4 regions of the Variovorax sp. 01T432 genome follow, and region 2 is predicted to be linked to each of the others. Evidence: predicted binding sites of a transcription regulator. Region 2 holds the regulator's gene; each other region holds the start of a gene.
The links. Region 2 encodes FNR, which switches genes on or off when oxygen is low (the NO sensors DNR and NnrR bind a similar motif). Its sites were predicted from a motif close to TTGATNNNNATCAA; they were not measured.
Positions count from the first base shown of each region.

Region 1: the regulator FNR is predicted to act here: its motif matches at 2,119-2,132, upstream of AC1DNF_RS06440 (putative zinc-binding protein).
Region 3: the regulator FNR is predicted to act here: its motif matches at 1,510-1,523, upstream of AC1DNF_RS10195 (phytoene desaturase family protein).
Region 4: the regulator FNR is predicted to act here: its motif matches at 1,783-1,796, upstream of AC1DNF_RS13970 (oleate hydratase).

Region 1 is NZ_JBFTPS010000005.1:292,868-296,061, reverse strand. Features, by position in the region: gene AC1DNF_RS06455 (metal-sulfur cluster assembly factor) at 1-11, opposite strand, end outside; gene trhA (PAQR family membrane homeostasis protein TrhA) at 107-724, opposite strand; gene AC1DNF_RS06445 (acyltransferase) at 737-1,642, opposite strand; gene AC1DNF_RS06440 (putative zinc-binding protein) at 1,668-2,054, opposite strand; gene AC1DNF_RS06435 (adenosylcobalamin-dependent ribonucleoside-diphosphate reductase) at 2,168-3,194, opposite strand, start outside.
Region 2 is NZ_JBFTPS010000084.1:10,918-14,111, reverse strand. Features, by position in the region: gene ccoG (cytochrome c oxidase accessory protein CcoG) at 1-1,036, shown strand, start outside; gene AC1DNF_RS33665 (FixH family protein) at 1,055-1,321, shown strand; gene fnr (fumarate/nitrate reduction transcriptional regulator Fnr) at 1,329-2,069, opposite strand; gene hemN (oxygen-independent coproporphyrinogen III oxidase) at 2,167-3,194, shown strand, end outside.
Region 3 is NZ_JBFTPS010000009.1:154,914-158,107, forward strand. Features, by position in the region: gene AC1DNF_RS10195 (phytoene desaturase family protein) at 1-1,444, opposite strand, end outside; gene AC1DNF_RS10200 (malonate--CoA ligase) at 1,581-3,134, opposite strand; gene AC1DNF_RS10205 (enoyl-CoA hydratase/isomerase family protein) at 3,142-3,194, opposite strand, start outside.
Region 4 is NZ_JBFTPS010000015.1:56,140-59,333, forward strand. Features, by position in the region: gene guaB (IMP dehydrogenase) at 1-118, shown strand, start outside; gene guaA (glutamine-hydrolyzing GMP synthase) at 129-1,742, shown strand; gene AC1DNF_RS13970 (oleate hydratase) at 1,851-3,194, shown strand, end outside.

The DNA of each region.
Region 1 (3,194 bases), on a different contig from region 2:
CTGAGGCTCATGGTCTTTGGAAGCGAACCGCTTCAGGAGTTGCGCCTATGCTAGGCAGAGGTGCCCAAGGGAGCGTTGACCTGCATCAACTCCGCGGCGGCGCGGCTCAGGCCACGTAGCGCAGTACGGTGAAGAAGTGGCAGCCGCTGCCCGCCAGCACGCACAGGTGCCACAAGCCGTGGCCATGGCGCAGCCGGTGATCGGTGGCGTAGAAGGCGATGCCCGCCGTGTAGCAGATGCCGCCCGCGGCAAGCCAGGCAAAGCCCGCCGGCGTGAGCGCTCGCCAGAGCGGCGAGACCGCCGCCAGCGCGAGCCAGCCCATCAGCAGGTAGATCACGAGGGAGAGCACACGCGCGCCCCTGCCCAGCCACAGCTCCTGCACGATGCCGACCACCGCCAGGCCCCACACGGTACCCAGCAGCGACCAGCCCCAGGGGCCCCGCAACGACACCAGCGCAAAGGGCGTGTAGGTGCCGGCGATCAGCAGGTAGATGGTGCAGTGGTCGAACTTGCGCAGGACATCCTTGGCCCTGCCCTTGAGGCTGTGGTAGAGCGTGGAGGCGAGGTAGAGCGCGACCAGCATCGCGCCGTAGATGCTGAAGCCCATCACCTTCCATGGATCGCCCGCGCCACTGGCCCGGATCACCAGCCATGCGGCGCCGGCCGATGCCAGCCCGGCGCCCACGAGGTGGGTGATGCTGTTGAATCGTTCGCCCTGGTACACGCGGTTCGCTGTCTATCCGCGCGCGGCGTGGGCTTCGCCGAGCAGCCGATGGATCAGCTGGTCCTTGGCCGCCCATTGGGAGTCGATCCACGCGCGAATGCGCTCCCGGTGGGCCTTGTCGCTCAGCAGATCGCCACCCAGGACGCCGGGCGGAATGGCGCGCTTGCGCACATCGACCGTCACCGCCTGCACCCGGCCGCACAGCAGGTCCCAGAAGGTGGGCGTGCCCCGTGGATAGACGATGGTCACGTCGAGCATCGCCTCGAACTGCTCGCCCATGGTGGCCAGCGCCACGCCGAGGCCCCCGATCTTCGGTTCGAGCAGGTGGCGGTAGCGGCTGTTCTGCGAGGCGTGCTTGCCGGCGGTGAAGCGCGTGCCTTCGACGAAATTGATGACCGCGGTGGGCACGCGCTTGAATTTTTCACAGGCCTCGCGCGTGCTGGCCAGGTCGCCGCGCCGCGCGCCGCGGCCGACACCGCGCTTCATGAAGGGGAAGTCGAGCGCCCACCAGGCCAATCCGATCACGGGCACCCAGAGGAGTTCGCGCTTGAGGAAGAACTTGAGGAAGGGGACGCGTCCGTGCAGCGCACGCTGCAGCACCAGGATGTCGACCCAGCTCTGATGGTTGCACGAGACCAGGTACCAACCGCGCGGGTTCAGTCCCTTGACCCCGTGGATCTGCCACGGTGTCGGGCAGGCGGAGGCGATCCAGGCGTTGTTCACCGACACCCAGGCCGCCGCCAGCGCGTTCAGGATCCGGTCGCAGGCGGCGCGGACGCGCTCGATGGGGACGAGCAGCTTGACCAGCGCCGGGAGCACCAGCAGCAAGGAGACCACCAGCGTATTCAGCCCGAGCAGGAGCCCGACGGGGACGCCGCGCAGGACGTCGACGAAGGCGGTGGACACGGGGGACTTCATGGATGATCCTGGCGCTGCATTGGCGCTAGCCGGCGGGAAGCAGGGGCAAGGCGGCCAGGTCGTGCTCGACCTTGCGCAGCACCTCAAGCGCCTGCGTCGCGTCGAAGTCTTCGTGCTGGCGCTTGCGTACGCCGAACTGGTGCAACTGGTAGTGCCGCCAGGGTGTGATGCCGTGCCGCGCGAGGCTGTTCTTCACGCAGTTCAGCGGACATCCGTCGAGCGCAACGATGGGCCTGCCGCTCCGCGCGATACGCAGGAGGTGGGGAACATCCCCGCCCACGCCGGCGATGCATGACATCTCGGCATCGCCCTGGCGGTCGAGGCGCACGGCGACGTAATTGGCCAGCTGCGCGGCGCTGGAACAGCCGGAGCAGGAATAGACGAGGGGTTTGGGCGAATGTTCAGGCGACATGGCTCGGCAGGGTGACCCCGTGAGGTGATTGACGCGACCTTAGGCCGGATCGCGTCCCCCTGCCGTGATCCATATCAAGGTCCGCTGTCGCCCCGCGCGCCGGGGCCGCGAACTCATCCACAGCTTCCGATGTGCCCGCAGGCCGTGCAGAAGTCGCAGCCATCCTTGCGGATCATGGCGTGAGCGCCGCACTCGGGACACTTGGCGCCCGACAGCGATGTCGGCGCGACAGCGGCCGCAGCCGGTGCCTCCGGTTCCGGCTGCGCGCCGGCCGGGCCCGTGCGCCTGGCAATCAGGTTCTGCGCCGCGTAGGCGATCGCGCTCACTTCGGAGTCGTGCCACAGCGGCACCCGGCTGCCGTCGCTCTTGACGTAGTGTCCCAGGCGCACCGGCCCGCGGTCCCAGGCGACCTTGCGCATGTCGGCCAGCGCGCGTTCGAGGAAGCCACCGCGCGCTGCGAGCGACAGCAGCCGCATGCTCGCGGTGATCCATTGCTGCGATTCGCCGCTCTGGCCCACGGGCATGAAGAACTCGATGGCCCGCTCGCGTCCGTCGGCCAGCGGCAGGAAGGACACGACCAGATAGAGCGTCTGGCGGCCTTGCTGGGTCCAGTATTCGATCTTCTCCGCGACCGCGCCGAGCGCGCCGGTCGGGCGGCTCTGGATCATCGCGCGCATGGGGTCCGGCGCCGAAGCCTCGGCGGGCGCGACGTCCAGCACCGAGCCGAGGATGGTGTTGGGCCGGTAGGTGGCGATGCCCTTCAGCCCGGCATGCCAGGCCTGCAGGTAGAGCCCCTTGAAATCATCGTAGGGAAAGTCGGCCGGCACGTTCACCGTCTTGGAGATGGCGGTGTCGACGAAGGGCTGCACGGCCTCCATCATCGCCAGGTGGCCGGAGGCGGGCATGGACAGGGCGGAGACGAAATAGTCCGGCAACCGTTCGACGTCCCCGCCCAGGAAGCGGTAGAGCCGCCAGGCGTGGTCCTCGACATCGTAGGCGCTGGTGCTGCCGTCGGCTTCGCGCTTCTTCCTGCGGTAGGTCCATGCGAAGGCAGGTTCGATGCCGTTCGACGCGTTGTCGGCGAAGGCCAGGCTCACGGTGCCGGTCGGCGCGATCGAGACCAGGTGGCTGTTGCGGATG
Region 2 (3,194 bases):
CGAGCAGAAGATCGAAGGCAGCCGCATCGCTCGCATGCGGCTGGACGAGGGGGAATTCTCGGTGGAGAAGCTGGTCAAGAAGTGGTTCAAGCATCTGGTGTGGCTGGGCATCGCGATGTGGACCGGCTTCACCTTCGTCGGCTACTTCACGCCGATCCGCGATCTGGGCATGGAATTCCTGCAGACGCGCATGGGTTCCTGGGAAGTCTTCTGGGTCTTCTTCTACGGCTTCGCCACCTACGGCAATGCGGGCTTCATGCGCGAGCAGGTCTGCAAGTACATGTGCCCCTATGCCCGCTTCCAGAGCGCCATGTTCGACCGCGACACGCTGATCGTCAGCTACGACGCCGAGCGCGGCGAACCTCGCGGTGTCCACGCCAAGGGCACCGACGCCCGGGCCCAGGGCCTGGGCGACTGCATCGACTGCGACCTGTGCGTGCAGGTCTGCCCGACCGGCATCGACATCCGCAAGGGGCTGCAGTATGAGTGCATCGGCTGCGGTCTTTGCGTCGACGCCTGCAACACGGTGATGGACAAGATGGCGACACCGCGCGGCCTGATCCGCTATGCCACGCAGAACGGCATGGCCGGCCACTGGACGCCCAGGCAGGTGCTGCGCCGCGTGCTGCGCCCGCGCGTGCTGATCTATACGAGCCTGCTGGCCGTGCTGTGCATCAGCCTGCTCACGAGCCTGGTGGTGCGCACGCCGCTCAAGGTGGACGTGGTGCGCGACCGCGGCTCGCTCGCCCGCATCGTCGAGGGCGGCGCGCTCGAGAACGTCTACCGGCTCCAGATCATGAATGCGACCGAGAAGCCGCAACGCTACAGCATCGAGGCCAGCGGCCTCCCGGGCCTGAACGTCTCGCCGGCCGGGCCGGTGGAGGTCGGTGCCGCCCAATCGCGCTGGGTCGCGGTGCGCCTGCAGCTGCCCTATGGCAGCACGCCGGCCGGTTCCCACAACGTGTATTTCGATGTGCGCTCGGCCGACGGCCGCGCGCGCGTGTCGGAGAAGGCCACCTTCATGGTGCCTCGCTGAGTCACAAAAGGAGAAGAGATGAAAGACGCAGAAGAATCACAGGCCAGGAGCGGACCCTGGTGGTCCTACCCACTGGTCTGGATGGTATTCGGCGGCCCCGCGGTCGTCGTCGTCGCCGGCCTCACGACGCTCTGGATTGCCGTGAAGATGCCCGATCCGGTGATCGCGGCGGACTACTACCGCCAGGGCATCGAGATCAACAAGACCCTGGCCGACAAGAAGCTGATGCCCGCCCTGGCCGGGCGCAACCACGCGGCGACGCCGGCGGCCGACCTGGCGCCCTGAGCGCCGCTCAGCAGTTCGCCGGATTGACGATGCGCTGCAAGGCGTCGGGGTCCACGATGCGCAGGTTGCGGTGCTGGACTTCGACGATGCCGTCCTCCGCGAACTTCGACATCGCGCGGCTCACGGTCTCGAGCTTGAGCCCGAGATAGCTGCCGATCTCCTCGCGCGTCATGCGCAGGACGAGTTCGGAGCGCGAGAATCCGCGCGCGTGCAGTCGCTGCACGAGGTTCAGCAGGAAGGCGGCCAGCCGCTCTTCGGCCCGCATGCTGCCCAGCAGCAGCATCACGCCGTGCTCGCGCACGATCTCGCGGCTCATGACCTGGTGCACATGGCGCTGCAGCGTGGGGACTTCGCGCGACAGCGTCTCGATGCGATCGAAGGGCATCACGCAGACCTCGGCGTCCTCCAGCGCGACGGCGTCGCAGCTGTGGCGGTCGTTGACGATGCCGTCCAGCCCGATGATCTCGCCGGCCATCTGGAAGCCCGTGACCTGGTCGCGCCCGTCCTCGCTGGTCACGCGGGTCTTGAAGACGCCGGTGCGGATCGCGTAGAGGGAGGTGAAGCGCTCGCCGTTGCGAAACAGGGTCTCGCGCCGCGCGACCTTGCGCCGCGTGGCGACGAGGTTGTCGATGCGCTGCAATTCGTCCGGGCTCAGGCCGCTCGGCATGCAGAGGTCGCGCAGGTTGCAGTTCGAGCAGGCGACCTTGATATGTTCGGTTTTCATTGACTTGGTCGTGGTTTGCGCGATTGTCCAAGCGCGCACCTGAGGGAGGATTGACGCACGTCAAGGATCGCGGGGCATGCCGGCGCCATAGTGGGCCATTTCCAGTGTCCAGAGCCTCTTCATGCTTCCAGCGCCAGTCATCGCCATTCCCGCGCCGTCCTCGCCGCTGCCGTCGCCCGCCATGCTGCGGCGCCTCGACGTGCCCGGCCCGCGCTATACCTCCTATCCCACCGCCGACCGCTTCGTGGAGGCGTTCACCGCGCAGGACTATGCCCACGCCCTGAGACTGCGCTGCACGGCCGGCGCGCGGGTCCGCCCGCTGTCGGTTTATGTGCACATCCCGTTCTGCGAGTCGCTCTGCTACTACTGCGGCTGCAACAAGATCGTGACCCGCCAGCGCGGCAAGGCGCGCGAGTACCTGAACTACCTCGCGCGCGAAGTGGAGCTTCAGGTGGAGCAGCTCGGCCGGGGCGCCGTCGTCAGCCAGCTGCACCTGGGGGGCGGCACGCCGACTTTCCTGGAAGACGCGGAGCTGCGCGAGCTCATGGCGCTTCTTCGGTCCGCCTTCACGCTGTCGCCGGAGGGCGAGTACGCGATCGAGATCGATCCGCGCACCGTGGACGCCGATCGCCTCGCGGTGCTGGCGGAGCTTGGATTCAACCGCCTGAGTTTCGGCGTGCAGGATTTCGATCCGGAGGTCCAGAAGGCCGTCCACCGCATCCAGCCCGCGCAGCAGGTGTTCGACCTGGTGGCGGCCTCCCGGCGGCTGGGCTTCTCCTCGATCAACGTCGATCTCATCTACGGACTGCCGCGCCAGAGCACGGCCTCCTTCGACCGCACGCTGGCGCAGATCTGCGAGTTGCGTCCGGACCGCATCGCGCTCTATGCCTACGCCCATCTGCCAGAGCGCTTCAAGCCGCAGCGGCGCATCGCGGCCGAAGACCTGCCGGAGGCGGCGGTGAAGCTCGGCATGCTCTCGCGCTCGATCGCGGCCTTCACGGCGGCCGGCTATGTCTACATCGGCATGGACCACTTCGCGCTGCCCGACGACCCGCTCGCCGTCGCCAAGCGGCAGGGCCGGCTGCATCGCAACTTCCAGGGCTACAGCACGCACCCCGACTGCGACCTGGTCGCCATCGGCGTCTCGGC
Region 3 (3,194 bases), on a different contig from region 2:
GGCTGGTGACGTCCTGGCCGGCCAGCAGCAGCCCCGGCAAGGGCGTGCGCACGTGAAGCGCCGGGCTGGTGAGGCGATCGGCGCTCATCTCGATGCCGTACATCGCGCCCTGCTGCGCGCGGACATAGTGCTGCTGCGTGACGGGCGTGGCCAGTTCATGGAAGCGCAGCATGGGCTGCAGGGCCGGGAAGTGGCGAGCGAACTGGCGCAGCAGCCGCTGCTCGATGGCGGCCTTGAATTCGCGGTAGTTCTGGGGGCGCTCGGCCTGCGCCGCGCCGAGCCACGGGGCGAAGATGTCGGCAGCCAGCACCGCGACGACCTCGGCCGTCGGCTTGCCGCGGTATTCGGGGTCCTTCAGGGAGGGGAAGGTCACGAACAGCGCTGGCGCATCCTCCTCGCCCGGCCGCGTCCAGACCGCTTCGATGTCCTCGCTGTCGTAGATCCAGTGATTGGCGGTGCCGGCGCCGGCCGCCGCGATGTCGCCCTCCAGTCCCAGGTACAGGCAGACACAGGAGAGTCCCGGGTGCAGGCCGCGCACGGTGTCCTGCCAGGCGGCGGCATCGCCGGGCGCAAGACAGGCCACGGTGTTCGCCACGCCCATGGCCGAGACGACGACGGGGGACTCCTCGCGCACCGGCCGCCCGTGCGACAGGTACTCGACGCCACGAACCCGACCGCCCCCGGAAACGATGTGCCTGACGTCGCACCCGAGTCGCAGCTCTCCGCCCGCGGCCTCGATCGCCGGCACCAGGGTGGCCGCGAACCGGCCCGGGCCGCCCACCGGGTACCACGCGCCGGCATCGTAAGACCCTGTGACCAGGGCATGCTCCAGGAACGGAGCCTGCGCCGGCGGCGCACCGTAGTCGGCCCAGCGCGCTCCCAGCACCGCGCGCAACTTGCGGTCGCGGATGTGCGCCAGCTCTTCCGCCAGGGTCCGGCGCGCCCAGCGCTCGGCCGCGGTTCCATGCCATTGACGCACGGCCCAGCCCAGCAGCGCGGGAGCGGCATGCAGGGCGAACACCGTGAAGGCACTGCCGCGCGCTTCGTCGCAGGCCTCGAACCACGCGAGCACGTTCTCGCGCTCCCCGGGGAAATGCGCCAGCAGCGCGTCGCGATAGGCGCTTTCCGGATGCGGGATGCCGAATTCGAAGCCCGGGAGGCGGATGACGTCGTAGGGGTTGGCACAGGGGCTGAACCGCAGGGCCCCACCGGTGAGCCAGGCCAGCAGCCGCCCGAACTGCCCTCCCGGACCGGGATCGGGGCCGACACCGCCGATGTAGTGCACGCCCGGGGCGAATTCCCAGTCGCCGCGCCGGAAGGTCTGGGTCAGCCCGCCGGGGACGCCGTGCTGCTCCAGGACCAGGACACGGCGCCCGCGCCTGGCCAATTCGGCGGCGGCGGCCAGCCCGCCGATGCCCGACCCGATCACGATGCTGTCCCACATGCCCGTCTCCCGGCTTGGCCTCTGCGGCCGTGCGTGAACGATAACGAGGCGGGCCGCGGCGGCGATTGACGCAGCTCAATCGCGGGGAACGGACGCTCCAATTCGAGCAGAGGCAAGGTCCGGTGCGACGGGGTGTCTAGGAGGCCGTGAACAAGCCCTTGTACTGCTCGCGCAGCAGCGCCTTCTGCACCTTCCCCATGGCGTTGCGCGGCAGCTCGGGCACGACGAAGCATCGCTTGGGGATCTTGAAGTTGGCGAGCTTGCTCTTGAGCTCGGCGATGATCGCGTCGCCGTCGAGCGACGCGCCGGCCTTCGCGGTCACGACCGCGACGCCGACCTCGCCGAAGTCGGCATGCGGCACGCCGACGACCGCGCTTTCGGCCACGCCGGCCATTTCGTTGATGAAGCCCTCGATCTCGGCCGGATAGACGTTGAATCCGCCGCTGATGATCATGTCCTTGCTGCGCCCGACGATGGTGACGTAGCCCAGCCGGTCGATCGAGCCCACGTCGCCCGTCTTGAAGTAGCCGTCGGCCGTGAACTCTTCCTTCGTCTTCTTCGGCATGCGCCAGTAGCCCACGAACACGTTCGGGCCGCTCACCTGGATGTGGCCGACCTCGCCGGGCTGGCAAGGCTCACCCGCGTCATTGCAGACGCGCAGCCGCACGCCCGGCAGCGGAAAGCCCACCGTGCCGCCCCGGCGCTGGCCCTGCACGGCGCTGTAGGGGTTGGAGGTGAGCATGGCCGTCTCGCTCATGCCGTAGCGCTCGAGAATGGTGTGGCCGGTGCGTTCCCGCCACTCATTGAAGGTCTCGATCAGCAGCGGCGCCGAGCCGGCGACGAACAGGCGCATGCCGCTGCAGGCGTCGCGCGTCAGGCCGGGCTCGGCCAGCATGCGCACGTAGAGCGTGGGCACGCCCATGAACACGGTCGCATCGGGCAGGCGCGCGACCACCCGCTTGGCATCGAACCTGTTGAACCAGATCATCCGGCTGCCGCTGATCAACGCCCCATGAATCGCGACGAAGAGCCCGTGCACGTGAAAGATCGGCAGCGCATGGATCAGCACGTCGCCGCCGCGCTCCGCGGTTCGCCAGCCCCAGTAGTCCTTCAGCACCTGGGCGTTGGACAGCAGGTTGCGGTGCGTGAGCATCGCGCCCTTGCTGCGGCCGGTGGTCCCGCTGGTGTAGAGGATGGCGGCGAGGTCGTCGCCCGTCTTCTGCGCGACGGTGTGGCGGTCGCTGCATCGGGCGGCCATGGCGAGCAGCGTGCCGGTGCGGTTGTCGTCGAGCGTGAAGACGTGCCGCGTGCCCGCCGCGGCGGCAATGGGCGCCACCCACGCGGCGTTGGCACTGCTGCAGACCACCACCGCCGGCTCGGCATTGCCGATGAAGTACTCGATCTCGGCGCCGCGGTAGGCGGTGTTGAGCGGAAGGAACACATAGCCGGCGCGCAGGGTCGCGAGATACAGGATCATGGCCTCGACCGACTTCTCCACCTGCACCGCGACGCGTGCGCCCTTCTCCAGGCCGAGGCTGTCGAGCAGGTTGGCCATCATCGCGCTCGCGCGCTCCAGGTCCTCCCACGAGTAGTACAGACCGTCGTCGGTCTCGACGGCGATGCTCTCCAGGTGGGAGGGAAAAGCCGCGCGCAGCGCGGCGAAGAGATTGGCGTTGGTGGTGACGGTCATGGTTGTCTCAGAAGACGGGCGCGCGCTTGGAGATGAAGGCATCGATGCCTTCGCGATGTT
Region 4 (3,194 bases), on a different contig from region 2:
CATCGAGGACATGAAGAACAAGGCCGAGTTCGTCGAGATCACCACGGCCGGCATCCGCGAGAGCCACGTGCACGACGTGCAGATCACCAAGGAAGCGCCGAACTACCGCGCGGAGTGATCGGCATCTCATGCAACATCAAAAGATCCTGATTCTCGATTTCGGCTCGCAAGTCACCCAACTGATCGCGCGGCGCGTGCGTGAGGCGCATGTGCTCTCCGAGGTCCATCCCTGCGATGTCACCGACGAGTGGGTGCGCGAGTACGCCAAGGACGGCAGCCTCAAGGGCGTCATCCTGTCCGGCAGCCACGCGAGCGTGTACGAAGAGACGACGGACAAGGCCCCGCAGGCCGTGTTCGAGCTCGGCGTGCCGGTGCTGGGCATCTGCTACGGCATGCAGACCATGGCGCACCAGCTGGGCGGCAAGGTCGAAGGCGGCCACAAGCGCGAGTTCGGCTTCGCGGCGGTGCGGGCGCGCGGCCACACCGAGCTGCTGCGGGACATCGCCGATTTCACGACCGATGACGGCCACGGCATGCTCAATGTCTGGATGAGCCACGGCGACAAGGTCACCGAGCTGCCTCCGGGCTTCAAGCTGATGGCCTCCACCGAGAGTTGCCCGATCGCCGGCATGGCCGACGAGCACCGGCGCTTCTACGCGGTGCAGTTCCACCCCGAAGTCACGCACACGCAGCAGGGCAAGGCGATTCTCGAGCGCTTCGTGCTGGGCATCTGCGGCGTCAGGCCCGACTGGGTGATGCGCGACCACGTTGCCGAAGCCGTCGAGGCGATCCGCCGGCAGGTGGGCGACGAGGAGGTCATTCTCGGCCTGTCGGGCGGTGTCGATTCATCGGTGGCCGCCGCGCTGATCCACCGCGCGATCGGTGACCAGCTCACCTGCGTGTTCGTCGATCACGGGCTGCTGCGCCTGAACGAAGGCGACATGGTGATGGACATGTTCGTCGGCCAACTGCACGCGAAGGTGATTCGTGTCGATGCGAGCGAATTGTTCCTCGGCAAACTGGCGGGCGTGAGCGACCCGGAAGCCAAGCGCAAGATCATCGGCGGCGAGTTCGTCACCGTGTTCAAGCAGGAGGCGGCCAAGCTGACCAGCGCCGGCGCCAAGGGTGCCAAGTGGCTCGCCCAGGGCACCATCTACCCCGACGTGATCGAGTCCGGCGGCGCGAAGAGCAAGAAGGCCGTCACCATCAAGAGCCACCACAACGTCGGCGGCTTGCCGGAGCAGCTGGGCCTGAAGTTGCTCGAACCCTTGCGCGACCTGTTCAAGGACGAAGTCCGCGAACTCGGCGTGGCGCTCGGCCTGCCGCCCGAGATGGTGTACCGCCATCCCTTCCCGGGCCCGGGCCTGGGGGTGCGCATCCTGGGCGAAGTGAAGAAGGAATACGCCGACCTGCTGCGCCGCGCCGATGCGATCTTCATCGAGGAGCTGCGCAACTTCAAGGACGACGCGACCGGCAAGAACTGGTACGAACTCACCAGCCAGGCCTTCGCCGTCTTCCTGCCGGTCAAGAGCGTGGGCGTGATGGGCGACGGCCGCACCTACGACTACGTCGTGGCGCTGCGCGCGGTGCAGACCAGCGACTTCATGACGGCGGACTGGGCCGAGTTGCCCTATGCGCTGCTCAAGAAGGTGTCGGGGCGGATCATCAACGAGGTGCGCGGGATCAACCGCGTGACCTACGACGTGAGCAGCAAGCCGCCGGCGACGATCGAGTGGGAGTGAGCTGAATCCCGGCGGCCCCGATCCGGTCGCCACTGAACGCTTGATCTGCATCAATGCCACGCGCGCCGGCGTGGTTAGAGTCGCGGCTCGCAACAGGAGTGCAAGCCGATGTCGAAGCCCGATCGAAGCACCGTCAAGGCCCATCTCATCGGCGGCGGCATCGCCTCGCTCGCCGCCGCGGCCATCCTCATTCGTGATGGGGATCTTCCGGGCCGCAACATCAGCATCTACGAAGAACTCGACCGGTTGGGCGGTAGCCTGGATGGCTCCGGAGACGCCGAGAAGGGCTACATGGTCCGCGGCGGCCGGATGATCGAGAGCAAGTACCTCTGCACCTACGATCTGTTCTCCTCGGTGCCGGCGCTCGATGGCAGGCAGACCGTCACGCAGGAAATCTTTCAGTGGAACGAGCTCATCAAGACGGGTTCGAAATCGCGGCTCGTGCGCGGCGGCCGGAGGATCGATGCGCCTGAATTCGGCCTGAGCGAGATGCACATTCTCATCATCGAGAAGCTTGCGATCGAGCCCGAAGCCCTGCTCGGTGCGAGCCGGATCTCCGACCACTTCGACGCGGCCTTCTTCAGTACCGACTTCTGGTTCATGTGGTGCACGACCCTTGCCTTCCAGCCGTGGCACAGTGCGATCGAGCTCAAGCGCTACCTCGTGCGCTTCACCCACATGGTGGCCGGCTTCAATGAGCTGCACGGCATCATGCGCACGGTCTACAACCAGTACGACTCGCTGGTCCTGCCGCTGCGGAAGTGGCTGGAAGAGCGCGGCGTCGAGTTCCGTCTGGGCACCCGGGTGACGGATATCCGCTTCGTCGAACGGGCGGGCGGGACCTTCGTCGAAGCCATCGCCCATGACCGGCAAGGCGAGCAAGGCGAAGTGGCCGTCGGCGCCCGGGATGTCGTCATCGCCACGCTGGGTTCGATGACCGAGGGCGCCTCGATCGGCGGCATGGATGCGGCGCCGGTACTCCATGACAAGCGCGAGGGCGGCGCCTGGAGCTTGTGGGAGAAGATCGCCACGGGCCGGCCCGCGCTCGGCCGGCCGGGCGCCTTCGCCGACCATGTCGACGATTCCAAGTGGCTGTCCTTCACGACGACGCTCAAGGATCCGGCGCTCTTCACGATGGTGCGCGACTTCACGGGCAACGTGCCCGGCGAAGGCGGCCTCATCACCTTCACCGATTCGAACTGGCTGCTGTCGATCGTGCTGCCGCACCAGCCCCATTTCATCGGGCAGCCCGACGACGTCCAGGCGCTCTGGGGCTACGGCCTGTTCATCGACAAGCCGGGCAACCATGTGAACAAGCCGATGGCCGCCTGCACCGGCCGCGAGCTGATGACCGAGCTCCTCGGTCACCTGGGCGCGGGCGATCGGACGGAGGCAATCCTGTCCCAGGCGATCTGCCTGCCCTGCCTGATGCCCTTCATCACCAGCCAGTTC